3 regions of the Arcticibacter tournemirensis genome follow, and region 1 is predicted to be linked to each of the others. Evidence: riboswitches for the same ligand, from Rfam matches in the RefSeq annotation. Region 1 holds a riboswitch; each other region holds the start of a gene.
What was found. A riboswitch is a leader RNA that binds a small molecule or an ion and turns the genes downstream of it on or off. The one in region 1 is predicted to bind cobalamin.
Positions count from the first base shown of each region.

Region 2: linked by a shared signal. The riboswitch ahead of BDE36_RS13540 (ribonucleoside-diphosphate reductase small subunit) and the one ahead of BDE36_RS19000 (TonB-dependent receptor) in region 1 are both predicted to bind cobalamin.
Region 3: linked by a shared signal. The riboswitch ahead of BDE36_RS13565 (ribonucleoside triphosphate reductase) and the one ahead of BDE36_RS19000 (TonB-dependent receptor) in region 1 are both predicted to bind cobalamin.

Region 1 covers NZ_VFPL01000001.1:4,570,963-4,578,959, reverse strand. Annotated here, with positions in the region: gene BDE36_RS19010 (YncE family protein) at 1-84, opposite strand, end outside; gene BDE36_RS19005 (YncE family protein) at 102-1,241, opposite strand; gene BDE36_RS19000 (TonB-dependent receptor) at 1,254-3,308, opposite strand; cobalamin riboswitch at 3,399-3,587, opposite strand; gene BDE36_RS18995 (hypothetical protein) at 3,629-3,907, opposite strand; gene BDE36_RS18990 (TolB family protein) at 3,910-6,768, opposite strand; gene BDE36_RS18985 (DMT family transporter) at 7,446-7,997, opposite strand, start outside.
Region 2 covers NZ_VFPL01000001.1:3,201,485-3,209,481, forward strand. Annotated here, with positions in the region: gene recQ (DNA helicase RecQ) at 1-31, shown strand, start outside; gene kdsA (3-deoxy-8-phosphooctulonate synthase) at 31-843, shown strand; gene gatB (Asp-tRNA(Asn)/Glu-tRNA(Gln) amidotransferase subunit GatB) at 1,014-2,477, shown strand; gene BDE36_RS13530 (TlpA disulfide reductase family protein) at 2,474-3,571, shown strand; gene BDE36_RS13535 (response regulator transcription factor) at 3,675-4,361, shown strand; cobalamin riboswitch at 4,616-4,754, shown strand; gene BDE36_RS13540 (ribonucleoside-diphosphate reductase small subunit) at 4,872-5,840, shown strand; gene BDE36_RS13545 (ribonucleoside-diphosphate reductase subunit alpha) at 6,038-7,997, shown strand, end outside.
Region 3 covers NZ_VFPL01000001.1:3,210,457-3,218,453, reverse strand. Annotated here, with positions in the region: gene BDE36_RS13585 (arginine deiminase family protein) at 20-1,456, shown strand; gene ctlX (citrulline utilization hydrolase CtlX) at 1,468-2,382, shown strand; gene BDE36_RS13575 (arginine decarboxylase) at 2,579-3,964, shown strand; gene BDE36_RS13570 (RluA family pseudouridine synthase) at 4,026-4,739, opposite strand; cobalamin riboswitch at 4,973-5,167, shown strand; gene BDE36_RS13565 (ribonucleoside triphosphate reductase) at 5,255-7,372, shown strand; gene nrdD (anaerobic ribonucleoside-triphosphate reductase) at 7,362-7,544, shown strand; gene BDE36_RS13555 (anaerobic ribonucleoside-triphosphate reductase activating protein) at 7,486-7,997, shown strand, end outside.

The sequences.
Region 1 (7,997 bases):
TGGAGTTTCATCACGGTCTTTTTTGCATGATTGAAAAAGCGCCAGCGAAAGGATAAACAGTGCGGGTAATAGTCGTTGTTTCATAATAAAATATATAGTGTTTAATTTATAAATGCGAAATGTGCGGGAGCGTCCCCGGTAAATACCGACCACTTTTTGCGGCCGTTTCGATCAAAGCAGTAAAGAGTACCTGGCGTAACAAAATCTTTGGCATCTGTAACGTAGATGTCTTTTGTATAAGGATCGATTGCTATGCCCTGAGGCCTTACAATGCTTTGTTCCGTACCGTCGGTAATGAAATTCCGGCTTACAATGCTTTCGTCTTTTACATTCAGAACGGCATAAGAGATGGTGTTTTTCTGAAGCGGGTAGCTAAACTGCACCCCAATGATATAAGCCAGATCATTATCGATACAGAGGTTGGTAGCTGCTATGTCGAATGTCTTTTTGATTGCATCTGTACCGGTATCAATTACAAAAAGCTTTGAAGGGATATTGTAAGAGTCGCCTCTCGAAGTAACATAGAGGTCACCGTATTTGTCGGCCTTTACACGATGAAGATTGATGGCTACGTCAATCCGCTTTATCTCGGTAAAGCTGTTAAGGTCAACTACAGAAAGAGTACTTTCGTATTGTCCGGGGTCGTACCCGCCGGAATTAGCGACATATAGTTTTCCTCCTGTAATTGCCATCTCTTCCGGCTGGCGGCCCACGGTAACAGTTTTTTCTATTTGTAAGCTGGCGGTATCGATCCTTGCCACATATCCGTTCGCAGAGCTGTTTCCTTCAATGCGGCTCTGATACGAGCTCACATATGCTTTGCCGTTATAAAATGTGATATACCGGCAGTTCACAATGTCAATCGTGCCGATATGCTTTGCGGTCTGTGCATTTAATACTTCAACCTGATGGGAGTTATTGACAATGATATATAATTTGGAACCATAGATGCCGATATCGTTGCCTACATCTCCGAGCCCTTTTGTGATTTCGGGATTGGTATATTCAAAAATATTCCTCCTGTAAACGCCTGTCTGATGGTCAAAGAAATCGAGAGAGGCCTTGTTCATGTTCATGTTTCCCTCATTTAAAAGGTAAAAGCTGCTTTTTTGAGCCAGGTCAGGATCTGATATCCCGGTAATTTCTTCAGGTGTTACCTTAGGATCCTTGCGACAGGAGGAAAGCACCGCTGTAATCAGGGCAAACAGGAGGAGTAATTTTATATGTTTGATCTTTCTCATCGTCATTCTCTTTTAATAGTTCATGCTTAATGTGAAGCGGTATGACCGGCCCGGCATCGGGAAGTTCAAAATCACATCACGATATTGGTTAAAAAGATTGTTCACTTCCGCGGTGGCCTTATAAACGATCTTCTTTGTTTTGAAGCCTCCCGATGCTGATATGTCGTGTGTATACCAGGGTTCCATATAGTTGTCGGGAATATTAGCCTTCTGACTGTACCGTTCTCCCGTATAGATATAACTGTAGTTTAAGGAGATGTTTTCGCGTGTGGCATTTAAAATGAAGGACCCGGAGTGTTCGGGAGTATAAGGGATTTGATGGCGATAGTTAAAGTCGGAGGCGCTGGTTACGTCAAGAGCCTGCTGGTAGGTGTAAGCCAGCGTTGCATTTAACGAGGTTTTACCGGCTTTTGCCGAAGTTGTCATGTTTACTTCCGCTCCTTTGATATTGACTTCGCCTAGGTTCATCATCATCCAGGTAGCGATATTCTCGCCTGGTACAGCAACGATCTTGTCTTTTACGTGATTGTAGTAAGCGTCTGCCTGAAGGGAAATGCTTTGCCAGAAACGCGAACTAAGATGTTTCAGGATAGTGAAGCCAGCATCGTATTGTTTGGTATTCTCAGGCCGAAGGGCGGTGTTGCCCGAAAAGGTATAATAAAGATCGTTAAAGGTAGGCATCCGGAAGATGTCCTTGTAAAAAGCTCTCAGCAAGAGTGTATTTTGCGGAAATGGCTGCCATGAAGCAGTAAAAGCGGGACTTAGCTTCTCTTTATTTCCTGCAGCAGCATTTTGCTCTGTTGTTTCATTAATCAGTGTGCCCAGAAGGCTTCCCTGCATTCTGAAACGCCCGGAGTGGAATTCGGATGCCAGCGCTGTCAGGCTCGTGTATCTGGCAGGATAAGAAAAATGAGCCATGTTAGAACTCATGTCATTAACGAGGAGATCTGTTGACAGAGCGATGTCCAGCAATGAATTTAAGCTGTACCGGCCGGCAGCTGAGGCATAAAATTCTTTTTGTCTGTACCGGTTATCCATGGATCCTTCGATATTGTCGTATCCGGGCTGTAGATACCGCATATAGTCGTGAGCATATTTCGCGTTCAGCATCAGCTGAAATGGCCCGTTGCTGCGGCTGGTCCAGGATGCCTGGACAAAAGTATTGCGGTCCCATTGTCTGTCGCGTGATTCAAAATTATTTCTGACGATGGCACGGGGAAGTCCTCTTTCTGAAAAATACTGGAAGATTTTAACAGACCATTCGCTGCTGTCGGCAAACGACCCATGCAAGCCTCCTTCTAATCGCAAAGCTTCGGTGTCGCCGTTCTGACGGACGGCAGTGGTGTCGTATACTGAATTGGTATACCTGAACTTGTACCGGCCGTCGGTCCTTTGCCATTCTGTGCTGAACGTGCTGGAAATCTTATTGCTTATTTTGTGCTGCCAGGCCAGTGATGGTGAAAACAGTCCGAATGAGCCTGTTTTGAAAGCGGCCCTCACGTGATCGCGATCGTTGTTTTTAAAAACCGGGATTTTGGACTGCAGGTAAATACTGCTGGCTGCTGCAAAAGCTCTCGCGGGCTGAAAGATGCTGCTCCGCTGACTATTATACAGGTCGATCTCTTCGATATTGTCGAGCGAGAATCTTCCCAGGTCTATTTCCCCGTCCTGCGCGTTGCCGAGTTGAATGCCGTCATAGAATACGGCGGTATGCTGACTGCCGAGACTGCGAATGTTGACCGTTTTTAAGCCTCCGATGCCGCCGTAATCTTTTATTTGTACTCCCGAGAAGAATCTTAATGCATCTGCAACGGATAAGCTGTTCAGATTTTCAAGCTGCTGTCCGGCGAGTGTTTGAACAGGGGTAATTGAGGTATGACGGAGGCTGGGTTTGATCCCCTTTATTTGTACTTCCTTAAGTGTATCGTTTGTGGAGAATCGATTTTTGGCGTTCGGCGTAATGGCTTGAGCAAAGACTTCTGTATGCGAGGCGATGCTTCCTGAAAAAAGCGCCAGACATAAAATATACGTCAGTCTGTAAGAAGTAAGTCCTCGCCCTGATTTCATGTTAATGAGTAATTATTTAAGCAGGGGGAAGGAAATGAACAATGGAAATACGACGAGTATTTTCATTCCAGCTTCAATCCCCGAAAGCTATGAATCTATCGTGCTATGGCAGGTCTTCTGACTTACTCCCCTCGGGCCTGTCTTCCCGTATTTTCAAATACAGTGACATAGGGTGGACCTGGTTAATGGAGCTTACAGCTGCGGGACAGTTCCGGACTTACACCGGATTCCCTTTTAATCCCGGTTATTACACCGGAAACCAAAAGCATTGCAAAGGTAGAATATTAAATTGACAATTGACAACTTTCCATCGTCCCTTGTCAACTAATATAGTCTCTGTCTTCGTCGCTTAGTTTGGGCTGATAATCGTCGGGTTCGGCTGTTGTTGAAGAATGGTCGTTTACGATTATTTTCTGCTTGCGTGGCCTGGCTGCCATTACTCCCAGGACAAACCCTATGGCAAACATCGCACCCAGGATTGCAAGTTTCGGGATTTTAGCTATTCCAAAAATCCAGAAGTCAATCTCTTCTGTATTATTCATCAGTACGATCGTCACGAGAACAGTCGCAACGATAATGAAAATTGTTTTCCCACTCATGGTTAAAAGCTGTAAGTAGCCATAAATTCGAATATCGGATTTTGGCGTGGTTTTTCATTTAAAAATATCACTTTTCCTCCAACATCAAAATTAGGAAGATAAAAGCGGAGCAGGTTCATATCCGCTCTGAGTTCAGCGCCGTAGGAGCGGGGAGAGAAGGCGTCGCCCTTTCCGATATTTTCGAAATCGGCAAAAACACCGCCCTTAATGCGTTTGATAAATGCAAGTGGCCCTGCTTCCCAGTCGGGGTAAAGCAAAGGTAGCCTGTAGTCCAGAAGAAGCGTGTTGCGTGTATTCCCAATCGGGCTAAGGTAACTGTAGCCGCTTACCCTCGGGATATCTACTGTATTTACATAATTTCCATCACCGTGCTGGTAGTTGAAAGCAGCCTGAAAAGAGTGGTTGGAAGCAAGGCCGGGGAAGTAAAAGGTGCTTCGAAGGGTGAATAGTTCGCCTTCCACGCGGTTTTCGAAGGGATAGTTCCGGTAAGTGAGCGTGATATTCTGTCCCCAACGCGGCGCAAGATCACGGGAGCTCCGGCGATTGTTCCTCGAGGCGTAAAACTGGTAATGCATGGGATATTCAAGCGTTTTTAAGAGCGAAGGCATGCCGTTTTCGATACCGTACCGGTTGGTATAGCTTGTGCCGGTTTTGAATCCAAAACTATAATTATTGTTAAACCGGTTTAGGGTAAAAGGAAAGGTCACTTCGGCCTTTATCTCATTCTCGCGCCAGGTAACCGGGCTTAAAACAGTTTTACCCGCCTGATTCACGCGGCGGTATATCAGCCGGGGACGGTTAATATAATCGATGCTGAAGATAGGGAAGTAGCGTTTGTAGTTAAATCCGGTGAGGTACTCACTTTTACGCAGAGCGTTGTTGTACTGGTAGCGGGAGTAGAAACTCAGCGTGTTCAGTTTATTGTCCGACTGCATTTCGATCCCAACATTATAGTCGTCGAAGAACTGATTTTCTTCCGCAACCGGCACAAGACTGTGGAAGTAGAACAAATTGCTCAACTCGTGATATCGTTTTACCGGATAAGTTTTATGCTGAATGCTGTCGAATACATTGCTGTGGCCTTCCTGGTCGTATAAGGGTGCTGCGTAGTCGATAAAAGTGTTTTTTATCGTGCTGATATTCTGCCCGGAGGTATCGGAGTAATTTAAAGCCGCTATATCGTATCCGCGTCCCGAAAAGGTATTCAGTATTAACTTATGGGAGATCGTGTCGTAGGAGGGATTAAAAGCGCCAAATCGGGCTGATGTGAGCTGATATATCTGCCTGTCATTGGGGTTGAACCGGTAAATGTTGTCGATTCCGTTGTAATGAGCCTTGAAGAGGATCTGTCTGCCGGCATAGACCGGGCGAAGGATTTCCTGAAGCTGAAAGGGGAAGAGCGGAGAGAACGTACCCGATTCAAGATTGAGTTCGAAAAGGGCCTTGCCGGTTTTTGCGACAGCTACCACAACTACGGTTTTGCCGTCGGGACTGAAGGCCGGCATTTGAAGCATGTAGTTTTCCGGACTGTTGTAAATCCGGATCTCTTTTCCCCGTGCGGCATCCATTAACTTTAGTGAAATCCTGTTCGAGTAGGAGATGTCGACTGCGATAATAGTTTTGCCGTCGGGCGACAGGGTAGGGGCGAACATGCGGGTGCGATGAGTGAGCTGTTTTGCCCGTCGTGTTTGCATGTCAAAAATATTGATAACATTGAACGACCGCTGATGAAAGCGCGGATCAAAACGTGACTCGTCCCATACAAGTTTACCAGCCGAATAACTAAACCATGCCACCTCCTGTAAACCTATATCTGTTACCCTTCGCTCGCGACCTGCGGAGTCTATTTCTACAATCGCCGGCGTACGTGCCTTGCTCTGTTTTAACGCTAAAATCTTGTCGCCGGGAATCGCTGCCGGGAGCAGATAATGTTCGGGAGTATTACTCTTTCTTTTATTGATTGCAGGGTAATCCAGAGGGGCCGTTTTTTCAGTCTGCTGATACCATAATTTACCTAGCTCTGAGATGGTCGAATCATGCAGTTGCCGGGTGCTTAAACCCGTGTATTTTTTCACCGAATTACTGAAGCTATATGGCCGTAGAGGGTTCTTCGAAATCCGGGTCATGATACTATCTGTTATGCCGGTTCCGAAGTCTCTCCGGAGCTTCGTATTCATGAAAAATCCAAGCTGGTAATAGCCGGGAGTAAGGTCTTTGTAAGAGTTGAAGAAGTCCTTGGAATAGCTGAATTTTTTTCCGCTTAGTGTATTCGTTCTCATGATTAGTGCCCACTCGGGTATCCTTCCCCGGCCTGCATGGGTTAGGGCAGTTTCGGTACCAACAGCATCGCCTTCATAGAACCAGGGTGGGAGGGTAATGCCGAAAACTGCCAATGCAAGTTTTTCGAAAAAAGGAGCATTGAGTTTACCTGTCAACTTGTCAAACTGAACAACGTGCCGCATTTCATGCACGGCCAGGCTATTTAGCCAGTCCTGGTAGTCGAAGCTCTGGGACGGGGTGGTGTAGAACTCTGAACGCCGGGGGCCCAATTGAACAAAACCATTGGACGTGGTACCTTGGTTCTGAAGAATGACAGAGATCTTCCTGGGTTTCTTATTCAGTGAATATGCTTCCCTGGATATGATGTTTTCCAGTACGGATGCCATCCGTTGCGCTTCAGTTTCAAAGGGGGTAGGATAGAGGATCTGGAAATTTTCTGTGTTTATCTGGCTCCATTTAAGGGAGGGAGGGTTCTGATCTGAATTGAATACCTGGGCGTTTAGACTATGATAACTAAAGATTAATGTAATTAGTGTTATATTCCTGATTAAAAAATGTATATGTCGTAATTTACAGGTCATTTTAATTGATTGCTAAATATTTTAGTCGAAAGAGCAAAAAACAAGTTTTTTAATATTATATTTTAATTGAGTTGTTAAGCTTTAATCAAAAGATATTTTGTGTGTTATATAAAATAGTTGATCCTATGATTTTCTTTTAAAAACTTTAATTTACCACTTTTTTTCGAGAAAAACGGACGCTTGGCTAATTAAGTCTGAAACAGCGTCGTGAATTGAAGATGGTTTGCCGAAAAGCAATCTCGCCGAATCTATACAGGCGGCTGGACAGTTGCATTAGAGACGAAGAAGAGCTCCCCCATATCGCTGACTTCTGTTGCGATCAGCCGACTTGTATTTTGATTTCAAAGGCTCCTTTACGCCCGGGAGATTTTAGATTGCCAGAGGCCCTCGCACAAAAGAATGATTAGTGCCGGATCGATATTGGAGATGAATATTTAACGGGAATCTGTTTAAGCGGAGCTACTCCGCAAGATGAGCGGGACTGCAGAAGATGCTGTCGTTTTGTCTTTGTTGACTCGCTGGGCTACGAATCAAAAATGCTGAAAATTAAAAGAGGCGTACCCCTTCTTCTCTGGTACGCCTCAATAAATTGGCCTGATGAAATGTTGTTTGGTGAAGTTATTCTCTTCTGTTCCGGAAGCGTTTTTTGACTACACTTAGTGTACTAAACTCCTCCCCTACCCCGGCAGCATCTGCTTGCTCATTCGCCGTTTTTCGATCTTCGTACGGATGTAAGGATACAGGAAGATAGAAGACAGAATGATAAGAGAACCGGCGTAAAAACCGGCAGTCATATGCTCTCTTTTTCCAAAGAAAATGAAGGCCAGGATGATGCCGTAAACGGGCTCAAGATTGGTGATCAGGGCAACTCTGAACGCTGACAATTCCTTCATCACAGAGACCCCCGCAACGTATGCAAGAGAGGTGCAAATAGTACCCAGAATGAGCAGATATATGATGTCGGAAAGGGGTAGTTTCATTGACGAATTAAAGCCTCCGGTAAGCGCCAGATAAAGTGAAATCCACACCCAGGCACCCGCCATTTCATAGAAGCTGATAACCGGCGCAGGCCGGTTTTGCACCTGCTTTGAATTGATGATTGAGAAGAGGCTGGCACAGAAAGCACACAGGAGTCCGAAGCTGATCCCGACAGCATATCGCGTTTCAAATTTGAAGATTAAAGTGATGCCTGTGATGATCATCAGCCCGGTAAATATCTCCAGTTTTGA
Region 2 (7,997 bases), 1.4 Mb from region 1:
TATTAAATTTTTATCTGAATTAGGAAATTAATGTTAGATCATATTCCTGGTATTAAATATACCAACAGTTCCAATTTCTTTCTGATGGCCGGACCTTGTGCTATCGAAGGAGAAGATATAGTTCTTAGAATTGCAGAACGTATTGTTGAAATTACCGATAAGCTACAAATACCCTTAATATTTAAAGGCTCTTACAGGAAAGCGAATCGATCGCGTATTGATTCGTTCACTGGAATCGGAGATGAGAAGGCACTTAAGATTCTGGCTAAAGTAAGCCGTGAATTTGGTGTTCCTACTGTGACTGATATTCATGAAAGTGTTGAGGCTGCAATGGCAGCCTGCTACGTTGATGTGCTTCAGATCCCCGCATTTCTTTGCAGGCAGACAGATCTTTTGATTGCTGCTGCTAAAACCGGAAAAACAGTTAATATTAAAAAAGGCCAGTTTCTTTCAGCCGCTTCAATGGGTTTTGCTGTTGATAAAGTGAAAGATTCGGGCAATTCGAATGTGATATTAACTGACCGGGGAAATACATTCGGCTATCAGGATCTTATAGTTGATTTCAGAGGCATTCCGGAAATGCAGTCATTTGGCGTACCCGTGGTAATGGACTGTACGCATTCCCTACAGCAGCCTAATCAGGTTACCGGCGTTACAGGAGGCAAACCAGCTCTGATAGAAACAATTGCTAAAGCTGCCATAGCCGTTGGAGCCGATGGTTTATTCATTGAGACGCATCCCGAGCCCGAATATGCAAAGTCGGATGGCGCGAATATGCTTCATCTTAATGTTCTTGAGCCCTTATTGGAGAAGCTGATAAGAATACGCCAGGCTGTGATTTAATTACCTGACTTAGAAAATGAAGCAATCGTTGACCCTGACGCGTTTGCTCCGGGGGCGGATTCGTATGAACAGCATCGGCAATCCGCCTTTTTCCAACAGCTTTCAGCTTTCAGCTTTCAACTTTTAACTATATTTGACAAATCGGCTTTCATCTAAAAGTACAAAGGATAATGACAGAAGAAGTTCTGCAGAAATACGAACTGGTAGTAGGTCTTGAAATACATGCCCAGCTTTTAACTGATACAAAAATCTTTTCATCCGATCCTGCATCTTTCGGCAGCGAACCTAACAGGAATACAAGTATTATCTCTGTCGGGCTTCCGGGCACACTGCCTAAAATAAATAAAAAAGTAGTGTCATATGCTGTTAAAATGGGTTTGGCAACCAATTGCACCATTAACAGGATAAATCGGTTTGACCGCAAGAACTACTTTTACGCAGATCTTCCTAAGGGCTATCAAATTACCCAGGATGAATATCCTATATGTCAGAAGGGCTATGTTCCCGTAGTGTTAAAGGATAAGAGCGAGACACGTGTCCGCATAAATCGTATCCATATGGAGGAGGATGCAGGCAAAAGCATGCACGATAAAGATGATATTTATTCTTTAATTGATCTTAACAGAGCGGGAGTTCCTTTGATCGAGATTGTATCAGAGCCGGACATCAGATCGGCAGAAGAAGCTGCTGCCTATTTTACCGAGATACGGAAGCTCGTTCGCTATCTTAACATCTGCGACGGAAATATGGAGGAGGGAAGCCTTCGCTGTGATGCCAACATTTCCGTAAGGCTTAGAGGCGAAACAACTTATGGCGCGAGATGTGAAGTGAAGAATCTTAATTCCATTCGTAACCTTCAGCGGGCTGTGAACTATGAATTCAAGCGCCAGGTTCAATTGGTTGAGCAAGGAGAAAAGATTGAACAGAATACTCTTAATTTTGATGCAGCCACCGGTGTAACATCAGTTCTGAGGTCTAAAGAAATGGCAAATGATTATCGCTATTTCCCAGAGCCGGATCTGCCGCCTCTTCACTTGTCGGAGGAATGGATAGAGGACTTGAGAAAACAACTTCCCGAACTGCCCGAGCAACGCATTAAACGATATACGGAACAGTTTGGGCTTAAAGCACATGATGCTTATCTTCTTACAGGAGATAAAGCAGTAGCTGATTATTTTGAATTACTTTCAAAACATACCACTCATTACAGAGTTGCCGCTAACTGGATCAACGGCCCCATACAATCATACCTCAACGAAAGTGGTAAAGACATATCTCAACTGGATATCAAAGTCTCTTCATTGGCTGAGGTGATTGCCCTAATACAGGATGGAAAAATAAACAATTCAGCAGCTGTGCAGCAGCTATTCCCTGCACTTATAAACAGACCAGCCACATCGGTTAGGGAGCTTGTTGAGGAAATGAACCTATTGATAGATACCGGAGCTGATCAGCTTCAACAGTTCATTGATGAAGCAGTTAGCCGTTACCCGGATAAGGTGAAAGAATACCATAAAGGCAAAAAAGGCGTTTTAGGTTTGTTTATGGGTGATGTGATGAAGTTATCTAAAGGTAAGATCGACCCCAAGACCGCCAATCAATTATTAATTAACAAATTAGAATCTTTAAAGTGAAGCGTATTGCAGGACTGATTTTGATTTTTGTGGCAGTTCTCGCTGCTTGCAAAAATAATGACGAATTTTCGTTGAAGGGGACGCTAAAGAATGCTCCTGGATTGAAGAAAGTATTGCTCTACCAGCAAAATAAGCTTGTTGACTCGGCTTTTCTAAGCGAAAGCAATGAGTTTAAGTTCCGTGTCGCTTCGCCAGAGCCTGAGTTTTATTATATCGTTGCAAATGACAAAAACTACCTCTTTGTTGCCAGGAATGGTGATGAGCTCGTTTTCGAGGCCGATTACAATAACCCCACAGGTGAATATGTGATAGAAGGTTCAGATGACGCGGAAAAGCTAAAGGAGTTTAACACCATAAGTAATAAGTATGGAAAAATATTTCTTGCCATACGGAATGAGTATGAAAGAAAGGTATCAGGAAATCCGGCAGCAAAAGATTCCATTGAAAGAGCCATAACACCGCGCTTTGAAGAGAATATGAGAAAATTCTCTGATGAATCACTGGCTTTTGCTGAAAAGAACAAAGATAATCTTGCAGGATTTTATGCTATCAGCTCTCTCGACCAAAATAGCTATGAAGAAGAAATGGTTAGGTACGCCGATGATCTGAAAGGCAAATATAAGGGTAACGAAGCCATTCAGGATTTTATCGCTAAGATGGAGCGGTTAAAGCCTTTAGCCAAAGGGCAGAAGGCTCCTGATTTTGAAATGGAATCAACTGATGGGAAACAGGTGAAGCTTTCGGACTTTAAGGGAAAATATGTGCTGCTTGATTTCTGGGCATCGTGGTGCGGCCCCTGTCGCATCGAAAATCCGAACCTTGTAAAACAATACAATGCTTATAGGGATAAAGGCTTTACTATCCTTAGTGTGTCGCTTGATAACGACAGGGCGAGCTGGCTAAAAGCTATAAAAGACGATAAACTTACCTGGACACACGTATCAGAGTTGAAACAATGGAACGGCAAAGTTTCTCAGCAATATTTGGTTGAGGCGATACCAGCATCTTTCCTTTTAGATAAGGAAGGGAAGATCATCGAAAAGAACTTGCGCGGAAACGAACTTGAAGTGTTTTTAAATAAGACGTTGAAATAAACTGAGCTAATTGTTAAGCTATTATGATTGTTAACAATTATTTAATATGAAATTAACTATTTGATATATTTAACAATATACTTTAGCGAAGTAAATAAAGAACATGAGTTCAGCAAAACAAAAGATCCTTATTGTCGATGATGAACCGGATATCCGGGAATTGATTGAGTATAATCTGAAAAAAGAAGGCTACCAGGTGTTTTCTGCATCAAATGGGCAGGAAGGCATTACCGAGGCTAAAAGAGCGCGCCCCGATTTGATCATCCTTGATGTTATGATGCCGAAAATGGATGGGATAGAAGCTTGTCGCATAATGCGTACCATGAATGAGTTTAAAAGTACCTTTATGGTTTTTCTAACCGCCAGAAGTGAAGAGTATTCTGAAATTGCAGGATTTAATGTGGGGGCCGATGACTATATAGCTAAACCTATCAAACCACGGGCCCTTATTAGCCGCATAAATGCAATATTGAGGAGAAATAACCAGACGGAAGATATCATTGAAAATAAGCTTGAGATCTCCGACCTTGTGATAGACCGCGAAACTTACCTGGTATACCAGCAAGGACAAAAGGTGGTACTTGCAAAAAAGGAATTTGAGTTGCTTTATCTGCTTGCGTCAAGGCCTGGAAAAGTATATACCCGCGACGTTATCCTTAAAAACATTTGGGAAGATTCGGTAGTGGTGACCAACAGGACTATTGATGTTCACATCAGGAAACTTCGTGAAAAGCTGGGAGATACTTACGTTTCTACCGTTAAGGGTGTTGGATATAAATTTGACGCTTAAGAATAGCGATTGAGTGCCGGCCTCTAAAAATCACACATGACGAACGTCTTTTAAATTTTATGCTGATATTCATTTTCACAGACCAGACGGATAAACTTATTAACAGCCTTAGGTTTTCATTTACATCACATTTCTGTTGTCAGACAGCTGATTCTTTCAGCTAACAATTAAAACTGCGGGTGGGAGGTTTTAATTGTTAAAAACTTCTCTCCATGTATTTATCTGTTTAAACTTACTTTTGCTTTTGTAAGTTCTTTTTAAAAGACTGTATTGGTTCATTGCTCCGGTGGAGGAATGATTAAATGGGAACCGTGTGAAATTCACGGGCTGACGTGCAACTGTGTAAAGACTGAGGTCTTAAAGCCAGACACCTGCCACTATAGTTTGTCCGAAACTTTCACGAATAAGGTTTTGGCAGGAATCCTTTCTGTTGTTTAACGCCTCCCGGCGTTGCTCTGCGGTCAGCTCTTTGCCTCACCTGTTATTTCATTAAACATTTAAATTATGATTATGCAACAGGATGAATTATTACTAAGGGAGAACAAGGATCGTTTCGTTATCCTTCCCATCAACTATCCCAACATCTGGGAAATGTACAAAAAACATGAAGCGAGTTTCTGGACCGCCGAAGAGATTGATCTTTCGGCAGATATGAAAGACTGGCAGGGGCTTAATGATGGCGAGCGTCATTTTATTTCGCATGTACTCGCATTCTTTGCTGCCAGTGATGGTATTGTGAATGAAAACCTCGCGGTGAATTTCATGAGCGAGGTACAGGTTCCGGAAGCAAGATGTTTTTATGGATTTCAGATTATGATGGAGAATATCCATTCTGAGACTTATGCTCTGCTTATTGACACCTATGTTAAGGATCCTCAGGAAAAGGATCATTTGTTCCATGCTATCGATACAGTTCCCTGCGTGAAAGAAAAAGCCGAATGGGCATTAAAATGGATAGAGAACGGCAGCTTTGCGGAGAGGCTTGTTGCTTTTGCTGCTGTAGAAGGCATCTTTTTTAGTGGCAGCTTCTGTTCAATCTTCTGGCTGAAAAAAAGAGGACTGATGCCCGGACTGACTTTCAGCAATGAGCTAATCTCAAGAGACGAGGGGATGCATTGCGAGTTCGCCTGCCTGCTTTACGGCATGCTAAATAAAAAATTACCTGAATCCAAAGTGAGAGAAATAATTACGGATGCAGTTAGAATAGAAAAAAAGTTTGTAACAGACGCCCTTCCGGTAGACCTCATCGGCATGAATGCAAAGCTTATGGGGCAATATATTGAGTTCGTAGCCGACCGATGGCTTGGAGAGCTGGGTTGTGAGAAAGTTTATAATGCTTCTAACCCTTTCGATTTCATGGAAATGATCTCGCTGCAGGGAAAGACTAACTTTTTTGAAAAACGCGTTGGAGACTATCAAAAAAGTGGCGTAATGGCCGGAAATGAAGGACAGTCGTTTTCGCTTGACGAAGACTTTTAATTTAGTATCAAGTACTTAGTATCAAGTATCAAGATGCTCTTACGCGATTTGTCTTGATATCAGATACCAGCTACGTTACTGCGCCCAGTCTTGATACTTGATACCAGATACTTGATACTAAAACTTGATACTAGATACCAGCTACTTTACTGCGGCTAGTCTTGATACTTGATACTAGCTACTTGATACTAAGAAATATGTTTGTAATAAAAAGAGACGGAAGAACTGAATCCGTAAAATTCGATAAAATAACGGCTCGCATTGAGAAGCTTTGCTATGGATTAAACCACGTGCTTGTTGACCCTGTTGATGTTGCAAAAAAAGTAATAGAAGGTATCTTTGATGGAGTAACCACTTCTGAACTCGACAATCTAGCTGCAGAGACCGCGGCATCTTTAACAACCAGGCACCCCGACTATGCACTGCTGGCATCGCGGATTGCTGTGTCAAACCTTCATAAAAACACCATAAAATCGTTCTCAGAAACGATGAAGAGGCTGTACAACTACACCGACCGTAATACCGGAAAGGCAGCGTCATTGATAGCTGATGATGTATGGGCGATAATTGAATCGAACGCTTCACTGCTGGATAGTACTATTATATACGACCGCGATTTTGGATTCGATTATTTTGGGTTTAAAACGCTTGAGAAATCATATCTGCTTAAGCTGGATGGACGAATTGCCGAACGGCCGCAGCACATGTTTATGCGTGTGGCAGTGGGCATCCATAAAGAAGATATTGAAAGCGCTATAAAGACCTATCATCTGATGAGTGAACGCTGGTTTACTCACGCCACTCCTACATTGTTCAATGCCGGTACGCCAAAACCTCAGATGTCGTCATGCTTTCTTCTGACCATGAAAGACGACAGCATTGAAGGGATATATGATACACTTAAACAAACCGCAAAGATTTCGCAGAGTGCCGGTGGTATTGGTTTAAGTATTCATAATGTAAGAGCAACCGGGTCGTATATAAGTGGTACTAATGGCACCAGCAACGGAATTATACCCATGCTGAAAGTCTTTAACGACACAGCAAGATATGTAGATCAGGGAGGAGGTAAACGGAAAGGCGCCTTTGCCATTTATCTTGAACCTTGGCATGCAGATGTTTTTGAATTCCTGGACCTTCGTAAAAACCATGGAAAGGAAGAAATGCGGGCACGCGATTTATTTTACGCTTTATGGGTATCAGATCTGTTTATGAAGAGGGTAGAGGCAAACGAAGACTGGAGCTTGTTCTGCCCGCACGAAGCTCCCGGTCTGGCGGAATGCTGGGGGGAAGAGTTTGAAACTCTCTATATACAATATGAAAAGGAGGGCAGGGCCCGTAAGGTGATAAAAGCACAGGAACTTTGGTTTGCCATTTTAGATGCCCAGGTAGAAACAGGAACTCCTTACCTGTTGTACAAAGATGCTGCAAACCGAAAGTCTAATCAGCAAAATCTCGGAACAATTAAAAGTTCGAACCTTTGCACTGAAATAATGGAATATACATCAGCAGATGAAGTGGCTGTATGTAATCTGGCTTCTCTCGCATTGCCGAGGTTTGTTTCGGAGGGCGTTTTTGATCACCAGAAGCTATATGAGGTGACTTATCAGGCGACCGTAAATCTTAATAAGATTATAGACAATAACTATTATCCCGTTGATGAAGCACGGAACTCTAATTTAAGACACCGCCCTATTGGACTAGGTGTACAGGGTCTCGCCGATGCTTTTATTCTGCTGCGTATGCCTTTTGAAAGTGAAGAAGCGAAACAGCTTAATAAGGACATTTTTGAAACAATTTATTATGCTGCGACGACTGCTTCAAAAGACCTGGCTGTGAAAGACGGCGCGTATGAGTCATTCAAAGGATCGCCGCTCTCTGAAGGTAAGTTCCAGTTTGATTTGTGGGGAGTGAAGCCCGGCAGCGGGCGCTGGGACTGGGAAAACCTCCGTCTTGATGTGATGAACCACGGTGTGAGAAACTCCTTGCTGGTGGCGCCCATGCCGACAGCGTCGACCTCGCAGATCCTTGGTAACAATGAATGTTTTGAGCCCTATACTTCTAACATCTATACCCGCCGGGTCCTAAGCGGCGAGTTTATAATTGTAAATAAGCATCTTCTGCGCGATCTCGTAGACCTTGGTCTTTGGAGTAACG
Region 3 (7,997 bases), 1.4 Mb from region 1:
ATACGACATCACAATTTTTATGGAAAATAGCCATTTCAAGCTTTCTGTGAATTCCGAAACCGCTACATTAAGATCTTTGATCATTCATAGTCCCGACAGTGGTATCGGAAGAGTAGCTCCTTCAAAAGCACAGGATTGGCTCTTTGAAGATATCCTGCATTTGGATACAGTGAGAAGAAAAGAATATGATTATTACGTCAAGATACTTCTTTATTTTCTTGATCCTGAAAGGATAAAAGGGAGATTGTCTTTTATTGACTCCCCCGCAAGTAAACGCGAGTTCTTCAAACCATCAAAACAGGGTTTCCATGCCTCCGGAAAAGTGATTGAATTCGAGCGACTTCTCTGTGAAATCCTTGAACAAAGTGATATCCGTAAAAAATTAACAGCATCTGTATGTGCAATTGAAGGTTGCAGCTATAAATTGCAGCAGGAGCTGATCAACACGTCTCCTTCAGAACTATCAAGTATCTTCATCTCGGGTTCAATGCCTCATGGTAACATGATATTTCCCCCGGTTCCCAATCTGATATTTACCAGGGATATCGGAATTACCATCAATAATTTCATCCTGCTTAACAAACCAGCAAAAAAAGCCAGATCCAGAGAAACACTCCTCGCGCGATATATCTTTTTCAATCATCCTCTATTCAGAGAATACAGGGAAAATATACTTGAAATTCCCGATACGGTACAGTATTTTCTGCGCCCGGGGGAAGAGCATGGCGAGAAAACGACGATCGAAGGTGGCGATGTAATGGTAGTCAGTCCTGATCATGTATTAATAGGTTGCAGCGAACGTACTTCGGCAAGTGGAGCAAGCGAAGCCATTAAGCTGCTTTTTGACAGGGATGTTGTTAGTAAAGTAACGGTGGTCAAGATCCCTCATAAACGTGATTTCATGCACATCGATACCATCTTTACACAAGTCGACAAGCATACATGGGTTGTACTTGGTTCTATATCATCGCAACAACAGCATAAAGGGTCAGAACCTGTAGACTATCTTTCTGAAAAACGTAATAAGGAGAAGCCTGAGATCTTTCAGTTCGAAAAAGGAAAGATTGATACATCCCGTATGTACAACTGCATAGAAGATCTTCTCACCGATATCAGTAAGAATGATCTCAATTGCACGGAAACGCCCCGGTTTATTTATTCCGGCAACAACCACTTTCCTTTTGACGTCCGCGAGCAGTGGACTGACTCGTGCAATTTACTCGCCCTGAAGGACGGAGTTGTAATGGGATACGACCGTAACGACAAAACTGTTGAGGCATTCAGGGAAAATGGATTCTCAGTTATACATGCAGAACAGCTCGTCGAAAAACTCGAATACGACGAACTCTCTGTTGAAGAAATAGAAAAAACGTTAATCCTCATGCCTTCAGCCGAGCTTTCACGAGCCAGAGGAGGTTTCCACTGTATGAGTATGCCTTTGTTAAGAGAGTCCTGATTTCTCAATTTATGCAGACAACATCTTCCATATTCATGGTCCGGCCGGTTAAATTCGAATTTAATCAGGAAACAGCACATAGCAATGCTTTTCAGCGTCGGCTACCGGGATACCTCAATGTGCAGGATGCTGCGGTGCATGAGTTTGATAATTTCGTGGAGGCACTGAAATCCAATGATATAGATGTGGTTGTTTTTGAGGACACACCCGAACCACACACCCCCGACTCCATTTTTCCGAATAATTGGATTTCGACGCATGAAGATGGCTCTGTGTATCTATATCCTATGGAAGCAGAGAATCGGCGGCACGAAAGAAGAACTGATTTAATTAAAGCTTTGGGGAGTCATTTCCTGATAAAAGAACTGAGAGACCTTAGTTATTTTGAAGATCAGAACCGATACCTTGAAGGCACTGGCAGCATGGTTTTAGACAGAGACAATAAAATAGCTTATGCCTGTCTTTCTCCGCGAACCGACACGGTAGTATTAAAGAAATTTGCAGAGCTAAGTGGATACAGTATAGTCTGTTTTCACGCTTTGGATAACCAGGGCAAAGCCATTTATCATACGAATGTTATGATGTGTGTTGGAGCGGAGTTTGTTCTTATATGTACAGAGGCTATTAAAGAAGAGATAGAAAAAAAATTGTTAATCAATACAATACACTCAACAGGTAAACAAATCATAGAGATAACATTAGCGCAGATTTCGAAATTTGCCGGTAATATTCTCCAGCTTAAGAACCGGAAGAACGAAGATCTTATTGTCCTTTCCGAGCAGGCCTTTCAGGCATTAAATGATAAGCAGATAGACCAGCTAAGCAAGTACGGGCGCCTGGTTCATATCCCTTTGAACACTATAGAAACTGCTGGCGGAGGGAGCGCACGATGTATGATCGCAGAAATCCATTTACCGAATTTGTAATATTAAAGCAAATGACTTATTGTCTTTCTATGAAATCAAGATTATCAGCCGATTTGTACTTAAAATTTGGAACTTATTACGTATAACCCACTACTACTTTCCTGCTATTGTCATTTCTCCGGTATTCTTTTTTTCAGTTCATCGTTTCTTGATAATTATTCATTAAAAAATCACATTTTTGCGGAAATTTTAATTAATGCAGAGCTACGAGGAATTTCTTGATCTAAGTGTAGGTTTCCCCCAGGATGGGTTTGAGGTTATTGACGATGAACTATACTTCCACGACCTTAACCTGATGGAAATGATTGAAACGTACGGAACTCCGCTGCGCTTCACATACCTGCCTCTTATAACTAAAAAGATACAGCAGGCAAAATTATTATTTCAGCATGCTATCATTAACAACAATTACCGTGGCAGTTACCTGTATTGTTATTGTACAAAAAGCTCTCACTTCCGGCATGTTGTTGAAGAGGCGCTGAAGAATGACATACATCTTGAAACATCATCGGCCTTTGATATGCCTATGATAGACGCACTTGAGAAAAAAGGTGTAGTCAACAAGGATATTACGGTGATCTGCAACGGATTTAAAACATACCAATACAAACAGTATATCATCGACATGTTTCACGACGGGTTTAAGAATATCATTCCTGTTCTGGATAATAAAGAGGAATTTAACATTTACGATGACGAACTGGACCTTCCCTGCAGTCTTGGGATGAGGATAGCTGCTGAAGAGCAGCCCGACTCTCAGTTCTATACATCCAGGCTTGGAATAAGGATGGAGGATGTTATTGAGTTTTATAACAACAAAATCGCCCCCAATCCTAATTTTAAGGTCAAACTCCTGCATTTTTTCATCAACTCGGGAATTTCTGACACTCCTTATTACTGGAATGAACTTGAGAAATATGTTACTCTTTACTGTAAGTTCAAAAAAATAAATCCCGACCTCACTACTCTTGATATCGGCGGCGGAATGCCTTTCAAGGATTCTCTTGTTTTTGATTTCGACTATGAATACATGGTAAATGAGATCGTCAAGAGGATAAAAGAAATCTGCGCTGAACACGATGTGATGGAACCCGACATTATTACGGAGTTTGGAAAGTATACGGTTGCAGAAGCTTCAGGTATCCTTTATAAGGTACTGGGACGTAAACAACAGAATGATAGGGAAAAATGGCTTATGCTCGACGGCTCTTTTATCACCAATCTTCCCGACGTATGGGCCTTGAACCAGAAATATATTCTGATGCCTGTAAATAACTGGGACTCGGAATATGAGCGTGTCAATCTTGGCGGTATAACCTGCGATGGCCAGGATTACTATAATCAGGAGGCCCACATGAATAGCGTTTTCATGCCCAAAACCCGTAAAGTTCAATACATTGGCTTCTTTCATACCGGCGCTTACCAGGAAGTATTAAGTGGCTATGGAGGTATCCATCATTGCCTTCTGCCCTCTCCAAAGCACGTAATTATCCGAAGGAACAGAGATGAAACCTTCAACTTTGAGGTATTCGGAGAAGAGCAGAACAGCAAGCAGGTATTAAAGATACTCGGATACACTTAGACAAGTGACAATGGACAGTTGAATAGACAAGGGACAGGGGACAGTTGTCCATTGTCCCTTGTCAATCGTCAAACTTCTCAAGCTGCTTCAGCAGTGTAGCGAAGTCTTTGGGATAAGGAGCATTTACCGTTATTTCAGTCTCACTGTTAATCCGGAACGTCAGCTCCTTTGCGTGAAGTGCAAACCGTTTCATTATCGGAAGCTCTTCCTGATCTTTACCTAGGTGGTATCCCCTTTTTATATGTGAGAGAAACACAGGTTTGCCACCATACATTTCATCACCTGCTATCGAAGCTTTTTGCGTAGCAAGGTGGATACGGATTTGGTGCATCCTGCCTGTTACAGGCTGGCACTCAATCAGCGTATAATGCTTGAAATATCGAAGGGAGTTGAAAATAGTCTCAGCCGCCTTCCCATCCTGCCTGCTGATACTCACGTTTTTATTACCCAGATTTAAAATGGGAAGATCAACTTTAAGTTCATTAAACACATGGGTACCGTTCACAATGGCATGATATATCTTCTTTACTTTACGGTGTTCAAATTGCATGGAAACCAGCCGGTACGCCTCCGGGTTCTTAGCGATGATCAGGCAGCCTGAAGTTTCTTTATCCAGTCTATGACATACCTGTGCATCTTTGATATAGTTCTTTGCGAGCCGAAGCATACTTAACTCACCGCCTTCCCTCTCATCAAGTGAACTGATAAACGGCGGCTTATTAACCACAAAAAGATCGTCATTTTCAAAAAGGATTAAATCCTGTATTCTTGGCATTTTCACGGGTACAAAAGTAACAATTAGGTTTATCAAATCAGACGAGTTTACTGAAATACACCAACAAACAGGCTTTGAGAGATTTATACTTACAGCATACAGCTCTCATTTTGCAACTCACCACACGCAACATACAACTCACCACCTACAACCCACGTCCCACAACCCGCAACTTCTTCACATAAAAAGTCGATTGTTGAAATCTTTCTTAAGCAGAATCCGAACTTTCCTTATACACTTGCATCGTTTTCGGTTCTCCTTATTCAATAAGGGGATTAAAAGGGAACCCGGTGTAAGTCCGGGACTATCCCCGTAGCTGTAAGCTCCGTAATTGTGTTTAACAAACAACGTCACTGTACCTCTTCAACGTATGGGAAGGCTGTTAAACTGGAGCAAGTCAGAATACCTGCCGAAGCGTGTTTGTAGCTTTCGGGTGAAAGGTATTGCAAAAGGAAAAGCCGTAAATCTCTTCTTTTTTCATCCCATCCGTATGCTTTTAATTAAAAAAAAGATATATGGTGAACTACGTAATTAAACGAAATGGAGAGTTCGAACTCTTCAAACCTTACAAGATCAAAGATGCCATTGAGAAAGGGTTCAAAAGTGTAAATATTACCTGCGACGAATCAATACTTAAAAACTCCCTGAAAAAACTTTCTGAAAAAGAGGTCTGGGCAGTAGAGGAAATTCAGGACATCATCGAGCAGGAGCTTTTCTCGGGTAGATATTTCGGTGTGATGCGCTCTTTTATGCTTTACCGGCATACCAGGAAACTGCAAAGAGAACACATAAAAGGTTTAGCAGATGATACGACTTTTGTAGACAGCTCTCAGACTATAGAGGAATACATTAATCAAACCGACTGGAGGATTAATGCAAATGCAAATACCTCCTACTCCAACGCCGGAATGGTTAACAACGTGGCAGGTAAGGTAATAGCCAACTACTGGCTGGATAAGGTTTATTCAAAAGAAGAGGGCTATGCACACAGGAACGGTGATATCCATATTCACGATCTCGATTGCCTGACTGGCTATTGCGCCGGATGGAGCCTCCGGGCTTTACTCAATGAGGGCTTTAATGGAGTGAGAGGTCGGGTTGAAAGCACCCCGCCAAGCCACTTCAGGGAAGCGCTGGGACAGATGTCAAACTTCCTGGGTATTTTGCAAAGTGAGTGGGCCGGAGCTCAGGCCTTCAGTTCGTTCGATACCTATCTCGCTCCTTATGTTTTTAAGGATAAGCTCACTTATGGTGATATTCTGAAGGCAGTGAGAAGCTTTGTCTATAATCTGAATGTTCCTGCCCGCTGGGGGCAATCGCCTTTTACTAATATTACTATCGACTGGACGGTCCCCGAGGATCTTAAAGGTCAGATTCCCACAAAAAAGGACATTCATCTTTTTAGCGGAATTAATGACCCTGAACTTGAAAGGGCGGCACATGAAAAAGGCGCCGGATGCCTGGAGGATCTGTGTTACGGACATTTCCAGGATGAAATGAATCTGATAAACAAAGCATATTATACGGTAATGACCGAAGGCGATGCAAACGGACAGCCGTTCACCTTCCCCATTCCAACGGTCAACATCACTGAAGACTTCGACTGGCACGGCGAAAATACCGACCTGCTGTTTGAAAATACGGCTAAAATCGGCTCTTCTTATTTTCAAAACTTTATAGGCAGCCAGTATACGACAGATGAGAACGGAAATAGAGTTGAAAACCCAAATGCCTACAAGCCCAATGCTGTACGGAGCATGTGCTGCCGGCTGCAGCTTGATCTGCGTGAGCTGCTTAAGAGAGGGAACGGCTTATTCGGCAGCGCTGAAATGACAGGAAGCATAGGGGTAGTAACGATAAATATGGCCCGGCTTGGCTTTGTGTACAAAGGGAACAAAAAGGCTTTGTATGAAAGACTGGACTATCTCTTGAACACTGCCGGCTCAACTCTCGAGAAGAAACGAAAATTTATTCAGGAAATGTTTGATCGTGGTCTCTATCCTTACACCCGGCGATATCTCACCCATTTCAGGAATCATTTTTCAACCATCGGCGTAAACGGAATCAATGAGATGATCCGGAACTTCAGCGACGATAGCATTTCCATCGTAACAGAAGAAGGAAGAAACTTTGCTGCTGGGCTACTCGACTATATCCGCGAGCGTATGACCAGCTTTCAGGAAGAAACCGGCAACCTGTATAACCTCGAAGCAACGCCTGCTGAAGGTACTACTTATCGCTTCGCCAGGGAAGACAGGAAACGCTTTCCTGACATTATTCAGGCGGGTGAAGACGCGAATATTTATTATACAAACAGCTCGCAGATCCCCGTGGATTATACCGACGACCCATTCGAAGCGCTGCTGTTGCAGGATGAATTGCAATGCAAATATACCGGTGGTACCGTTTTACACCTCTACATGCGTGAAAGGCTTAGTTCGCCGGAAGCTTGCCGTAAACTCGTTAAAAAGGTGCTTTCTAATTTCCGGCTGCCGTACATAACAGTAACTCCTGTTTTCAGCATTTGCCCGGTACATGGATATCTTAACGGAGAACACGAGTACTGCCCACTTTGCGACGGCCAGTTATTAAATGAATTACAACATAAACTGATAACAGAAAATGAAAACTAAAAAAGAGCAAGAATTACTATCTCTAAACGAATCGAAAAGAAACAAATGTCTTGTTTATACCCGGGTAATGGGGTATCACAGACCAGTTGAAAGTTTTAACACGGGCAAAAAAGGTGAACACAAACAACGAATTCCTTTCCATACAGAAACTCTCAGTCAATCCTGTTTATAACATATCTCCGTTTACTTTACTGGATTACCCGGATAAAACAGCCTGCATCATATGGTTTGCAGGCTGCAATATGAAGTGTCCTTATTGCTACAATCCCGAAATTGTATCTGGTAAGGGGAAGATCAGCTATTTTGAAACGCTAAAATTCATTATTTCCAGGAAAGGACTGCTTGACGGCGTGGTCTTCAGCGGCGGCGAATGTACTATGCATAAGAACATGGATCTGTTTGCTGCAGCAGTAAAAAAACTCGGAATGCTTGTTAAGATAGACACCAACGGGTCCAACCCTGCAATGGTCAGAAGGTTGATTGAGAATCAGCATGTTGATTATGTTGCACTCGACTTTAAAGCAACTGCTTCAAAGTATGCTAAGGTTACACGTTCCGCGCGTTTCAGGCAGTTTGCTGAGACATTCGATATTTTAAACCGGAGTTCCATTCCATTCGAAGTACG